DNA from 2 places in the Marinomonas sp. FW-1 genome. Region 1 is predicted to be linked to the other one. Evidence: predicted binding sites of a transcription regulator. Region 1 holds the regulator's gene; the other holds the start of a gene.

Region 1 (3,427 bases):
AATGGCAGAACAATTGCAGACTTCTTTGAGACAGTCGGCAGAGCAGCAAGAAGCAATGGGTAATACACCTATTTTGATCGTATCTGCACCGATTCGCCCTATGTTAGCGCGTTTTATGCGCTATGGTATGGTGAATATGTCTGTACTCTCTTATCAAGAAGTTCCAGATCATAAACGTATTACTGTCGTGGGGGTTATTGGTCAATAGTAATTGCCAGTTTTCTGTAAAATATTGTATCTATATTTATCGGAATCTTTCGGGTAAGCTATGGATTTGTAAGAAAAATAAACTGTAAGGATTAAGGTATTCATGCAAATTAGGCGGTTTCGAGCACCAGACATGCGCCAAGCGATACGGAAAGTTCGTGACGCCGTAGGTCCTGATGCGGTTATCTTGTCAAATCAACGTCTGCCAACAGGCGAGATAGAAATTGTTGCCGCTCTAGATTACGATGGATCTTTGCCTTCTAGCATGTCGTCTAAACGTTCGAGCTCAAGCTCTTCGCGCCCTGACACTTCGGTCGATCCTAGTGCGAATTATTTAGAACGCATAGAACGAGCCAAGCAACAAACCACGCTACCTCAGAATGACGCACCTTCCTATACTTCACCGCGTCAAAACTCTCAGATTGAAATGCCGCCACTGCCTGAAGATAAGGAAGATCCAGCTGTTGAAGAGGCTTTATCTGTTAAAAATAGTGATAATGCTAAGCAATTGCAGGACATGGAGCGCGAACTGAAAAGTGTTCGGGCTATGCTGGAACAGCATCAGCAAAATGACAACCGTAGCTCTGCCAAAGAATCTTCTGTTGAGACTCGAGCCCGCGAAAAGTTAAAAGGGTTAGGGTTGTCTGAGTTTGTTGTGTCTAGACTGATGGATGATATAGATCTAAAAGGCCGTGAAGATGACTGGAATAGGTTATTGGCACATTTGGCTGACTATATACCTATTCGCTCAGGCTCTAATGAATTACGCGGCTGTATTGCCTTTATGGGCCCTACTGGTGTTGGTAAAACAACCACAATCGGTAAAATTGCTGCCCAGCACGTATTGAAACATGGCTCTGAAGGTGTTGTATTAATTACAACAGACACCTATCGAATTGCTGCTCATGAACAACTGAGAACGTTTGGGCGTATTTTAAATGTTCCCGTTGAAGTTGTTAATGAGTATTCAGATTTAAATGAAGTGTTAGCAAAATACGCGCATTACTCTTTGGTATTGGTTGATACGGCAGGTATGAATCCAAGAGATTCTAATCTTGAGCGCCAATTGTTAATGATGAAACGAGCAAGGGCCAGCCTTAAGAAGTTATTAGTATTGCCTTGCACAAGCCAAAGACAAGTTCTGAAAACCGTGACTGAAATATATTCACAGGTGCAGCTTGATGGGTGTGTTTTAAGTAAGCTTGACGAATCAGCTTCACTTGGCGAAGCGATTAGTGTAGTTATTGAAGAAGGTCTTCCTGTTGTTTATATCGCAGATGGACAAAGAATACCTGATGATATCGAACCTGCTCGTGCTCATAACCTGATTAGTAGAGCTGTTTATACAGCAGAACACTACAGTCAGCTTTATGGGTCACTAAAGTATGGTAGTTAGTAAAATTATGTTATTACTGAAAGCGTTGCGCCAAACTATGTAGTACAGTTAGTTAGCGCAACTAACTTAAATGGTAAAGGTTGCTTAGACTATTTTTATGCAGACCAAAAACGGATATAACACATACTCCAAAAAAGCAACGCTCTCAATTGATGCGATTGTTGAACAATACGGGTATTTAGTGAAAAAAATTGCTTATCACCTATTGGCGAGATTGCCTGATAGTGTGGATATAGACGATTTGATTCAAGCTGGCATGATGGGGCTAATTGAGGCGTATAAACGCTTTGAGTCTACGAAAGGCGCCAGCTTTGAAACTTATGCGGGAATCCGTATTCGCGGTTCTATAATGGATGAGGTGCGAAAAACAGATTGGGCGCCTCGTTCAGTAAGACGAAATGGTAGAGCAGTTGCTAACGCCATAAAAGAATTGGAAGCGACCCTGGGACGAGAAGCTTCAGATATGGAAGTAGCAGCGCATATGAATATAGGGATGGATGAATATCATGAAATGATTCATTCATCTATGTCTACTCAGTTGTTTAGCTATGAAGAAATGCTAGACTCTGATACAAATAATCTAGATAGCGTTGAATCCGAAGTTGAAAATGCACCATATTCTTTAGTTGAAGAAGGCGGATTTCAAAATCAATTGGCAATAGAAATTGATAACCTACCGGAAAGAGAAAAGTTAGTTTTGTCACTTTATTATAATGAAGAACTTAACTTGAAAGAAATTGGTGCAGTGTTAGGCGTAAGTGAATCAAGGGTTAGTCAAATTCATAGTCAAGCGGCTATGAGATTGAAAGCTAGATTAAGCGATTGGCGAGATTAATTATGAGTTGTGTAATATTACCTTTAGGGTGTGGAGGTTGCATTGGATAAAAACATGAAGATCCTAATTGTTGATGATTTCTCGACAATGAGACGAATCATTAAAAACCTACTACGGGATTTAGGGTTTACCAATACAGTCGAAGCTGATGATGGGACGACTGCGTTACCCATACTTCAAGCCGGTACGATTGATTTTCTCGTTACCGATTGGAATATGCCAGGTATGACAGGGATCGAATTACTTCGTGCCGTGCGTGCAGATGAAAAATTGAAAAGCATTCCTGTTCTTATGGTAACGGCAGAGGCGAAACGTGACCAAATTATTGCTGCAGCTCAGGCTGGGGTGAATGGTTATGTTGTTAAGCCGTTTACTGCGGTGGCTCTCAAAGAAAAAATTGAGAAAATATTCGAACGAATAGATGCTGCGAAATAGGAAATGTAGATGTCAAAGATATTGGGATCTGGACTAGGGGATTTTGAAAATCTAGTTAAAGACGGCGCAGTTGAGCTTTTAAATTACATTGAAGTCGGTGACTTTAGTGGTGCAATTAAAAAGATTCAAGAGCTGAGCGAAGCCCGACATAATAGTTTCTATAACGAAGTGGGTTTTTTAACTCGAAGTTTGCATGATGCTATTCGTGATTTTCAGGTTGATTCAATGGACCTTGTTGTTGGTGAGGGCGGGAGCGAGTCTGTTACCAAAATTACTGATGCCTCGGATCGATTGAATTATGTTATCGAAACGACTAGTGCAGCTGCTAATAAAACCATGGATATGGTTGATAGTAGTGTTCCTGTCGCTAGCGAACTACAAAGCCAGGCGAGAGAGCTACGCAAAGACTGGAGTCGTTTGATTCAGCGAGATTTAACACCGCAAGAATTTAGAGACTTATACAAACGTATTGATGTCTTCTTATCGTATGCGGACGATAGTGCCACTACCTTGCATTCAAACCTCAACACAATTCTTCTAGAGCAAGGTTATCA
Region 2 (3,427 bases), 130 kb from region 1:
AGTTGCATCACGAACAACGTATGAACTTGGCGAAGTAAAGTAAATTTGATGTGGAGCACTTGGATAAAGTGGCCCATCAGATGAAAACGCCGATGTCTCTGGGTCTGTATTCGTTACAGACGTTAATGAAATTCGGGCATCGGATAAGTTGCTAGACCCAGTACTAACGCTAACAGGCGCACTTAAAGCAAGCGCCTCACCATTTTTTGCAAAGAGCGACAATCCAGCTGCAGCACCTTCCGTTGGGGTAAAGCGGAACACATCGTTATCGTCAATGGCACTCATATTATCAATACGAATATCAATGCCAAGTTCGTCTATCTTAACGTATCCATCACTGTCTTTTGTGAGTGAGACAGGATCAAAAATAATATTCTGCTCCGTTGAATTGCCTTTTTCATCAATTCTTTTTATTGAAAAGCGATTATCGTCCGTTTTGGTTAACTCAAAAGTCTCTTTTGTGATTTTAGCTGCTTCACCATCCGATACCTTGACTGAAATATCTTTAGCCTTGTTAATATTTTCTAGGGATGAATAGACTTTTACTTCCCCTAAAGAAAATAGGTTTTTACCTGCCTGGCCGTTACCATCAATACCTTTTTTATTCTGAGTATTCATAGCATCAGCTAACGCAATGGCGTGCTGCCCTAAGGTTCTATCAGCATAGACACTAAATTCAGATCTATAGTCAACAAGCCCACCAACACTTCCGCCTAAGCCTTGTGTTTTTAAAGCCACTTCATAGTCACCAAAGCTCACCACCAAATCAATTTTTTTGGGTTGCAATTGATTTGGTCTAACTTTAATTTCTGTCGGGTTTTGGTCCATAACCAACGGCTGACCATTTGCCAACTGTATTGTCATCAACCCTTCATCGTTAAATTGAGCGTTGATATCTAGATATTCAGATAAATCCTTAGCCAACAACTCTTGTTGATCTCGTAACTCATTGGCTGGCGATCTAGAGAGACCTTCTTGTCTCAAAATTTGTTTATTCAGACTTGAAATTTTTGATGTAATGGCATTTACATCTTTCAAAGATGAAGAAAGCTGTGCATCTACCAGCCCTTCCTGATCACTCACCACACCAGACAAAACATGATATTGCTGCACTAGATTAGTAAGGCTAGAGTGGGCCAACTGCCGCAATGACGAAGACGTAGGATCGTTATTAACCGTCTGTAATGCATCAAAAGATTTATTCAGATATGTGTTCAAAGAAATACTGTCTTCTGCCAACAGATTGTCAGAAGTCGAAATCATCGAATGATAGGTATCGTAATAGGAATGTGTCGAGGTATCAGTACGCACTTGCTTACTAACAAAATTATCAACCAGGCGTGCAGTATCACGAAGTACGACACCTCCTACAGGCGAACTAGTGGTGTCAGTCCTTTGGCGGCTATAACCCTCTGTATCCACATTGGATGTGTTCTGCCCTGTCGTATTAATACGGGCATTACTGGACTGAAGTCCAGACAAACCAATTGAATATAAATTTGAGCCCATTGCTCACACCTCTAGTACGTTTTCAAAATAGCCAAGCTTTAAAAGCCCGCTCTAACGACTAAGGATGCAAGAAGTTTACCAATGCTTCTATTTAGTAGAATTTAATTTCGAAATATTTTCTTGAAAGAGAGTGCAAAACAAATGAAAATAAGAAAAAAGGTAACTTTAACAACACAATATAGGATTTTAGGCGATTTTATTTAAAAATAAAAAAGCGCCAAGACGGCAAGAAAAAAGCCTACAACCGCTGAAACCATTCGCTTGAAAGGATATTTTCAATTTTTTCAGCGTATTTAGGGTCTGTAGCATAGCCGCCTTTTTGCAAAGAAGCGGCAAACATTGACGCGTCATCCCCAGCATTAATGGCATCTTTATACCGCTCACTAGAAGACAAAAAATTCGCATAATCTTCAAAGCTTTGCGAAAAAGAATCGTAAGCCCTAAACGCGGCTTTCTCTCGCCGAGCAACACCATCACGAAACTCTAAGGTATTCACAACGGCCCTATCGCCCTGCCAACGAGTATCGGCTTTAATGCCAAATAAATTAAAACTGGCCGCACCATCTTCTTTAGCAATAGGGTATTTACCCCACCCTGTCTCCAATGCTGCTTGAGCCAATATAGCCTTGGGGTTTACCCCTAACTTTTCGGCCGCTCGCTGAGCATGAGGCCAAAGGTTATCAACAAATTCCTGCGGGGATCCAAATACAACAGAAAGTGCGGAAGGGGCAGCAGTAGAAGAGGACTCGTCTGCAGCGCCAGTAGACGCTTTTTGCTTAGCCTCTTGCTGTACAGATTCAATAAACTCCGTCGACGCACGATGCGCCAAAGCCTGAATTCGAACCAAGTCCTGTTTTGCCACTTGATTTAAAAAGTCAGTATCTCCACGCTGTTTGGCTTCAGGAGAGCTGATACGGGCCTGCTGCTGTGTTTGATACTGACGAATAAGTGCGTCAGATAAGCCAATACCACCAGAACTCGCTAGACTCTGCGACATCTGAGAGTCCATCATTTCCTGATACTGCTTTGTTTGAGCACTAGCAAACAAACCACTTCCGATTGCCTCGTTAGTGCTACGCATATTTTTCAACAGCATGTTAATGAAAATGGATTCAAATTGCTGAGCCACATCTTTTAACGCGCCATCAGGGTCTTTTTGCGCCTTAGTTTTCAAGTCAGTCAAGGTCGAAAAGTCAGCAAAAAAGTCTTGTTTGGGCGGCACTGAGTTCATAACCAAATCTATATCACCACTAAATCTGCATTAATAGCACCAGCTTGTTTTAAGCCTTCCAATATCGCCATAACATCACCTGGCGCTGCGCCAACCTGATTAACGGCACGTACAATATCATTCAATGAAGCACCTGGGTCAAACACAAACATACGACCACTATCAGGGGCTATTTCAATTCCCTCACGAGGCGATATGATTGTCTCTCCGCCGGTTACTGTTCCATCTTGACCAACTTCAGGTGGCACCTCTTGAATTGTCACAGTTAAGCTACCATGAGTAATGGCGGCAGGTGAAACTTTGACATGCTGACCAATAATAATGGTTCCAGTACGAGAGTTCACCACAATACGAGCACGCTCTTCAGCAACTTCAACATCCAAGTTTTCAAGAATAGACAGATAAGTAACACGTTGACTTGGGTCTCTTGGCGCCGATACTCGAATAGACGTAGCATCTAGAGTTGTTGCCACACCAGGGCCAAGGAGGTTATTAATCTTATCTGATACTTGCTTAGCCGTTGTGAAATCTGGGCGATTCAAGTTAAACGTCAAGGTGTCACCGGTATTAAAGCTACTAGGCACTATACGCTCAACGCTGGCACCGTTAGGAATTCGCCCAACAGTAGGCACGTTAACGGAATTTCTTGAACCATCAGCGCCTAAGCCACCCACAACAAGGTTACCT

Evidence for each region. The regulator FliA, encoded in region 1, starts transcription of late flagellar genes. The targets are predictions, from matches to a motif close to CTAAAGTTNNNNNNNNNNCNGCCGATA.
Region 2: flgK (flagellar hook-associated protein FlgK) is a predicted target of FliA. The motif match lies at 1,562-1,588, and genes of this name have one in related genera.

What each region holds. Positions count from the first base shown of each region.
Region 1 covers NZ_CP025987.1:1,000,448-1,003,874, forward strand. The annotation lists gene flhA (flagellar biosynthesis protein FlhA) at 1-208, shown strand, start outside; gene flhF (flagellar biosynthesis protein FlhF) at 311-1,603, shown strand; gene C1X04_RS04660 (RNA polymerase sigma factor FliA) at 1,701-2,438, shown strand; gene cheY (chemotaxis response regulator CheY) at 2,481-2,873, shown strand; gene C1X04_RS04670 (protein phosphatase CheZ) at 2,883-3,427, shown strand, end outside.
Region 2 covers NZ_CP025987.1:868,805-872,231, reverse strand. The annotation lists gene flgK (flagellar hook-associated protein FlgK) at 1-1,509, opposite strand, end outside; gene flgJ (flagellar assembly peptidoglycan hydrolase FlgJ) at 1,748-2,740, opposite strand; gene C1X04_RS04035 (flagellar basal body P-ring protein FlgI) at 2,749-3,427, opposite strand, start outside.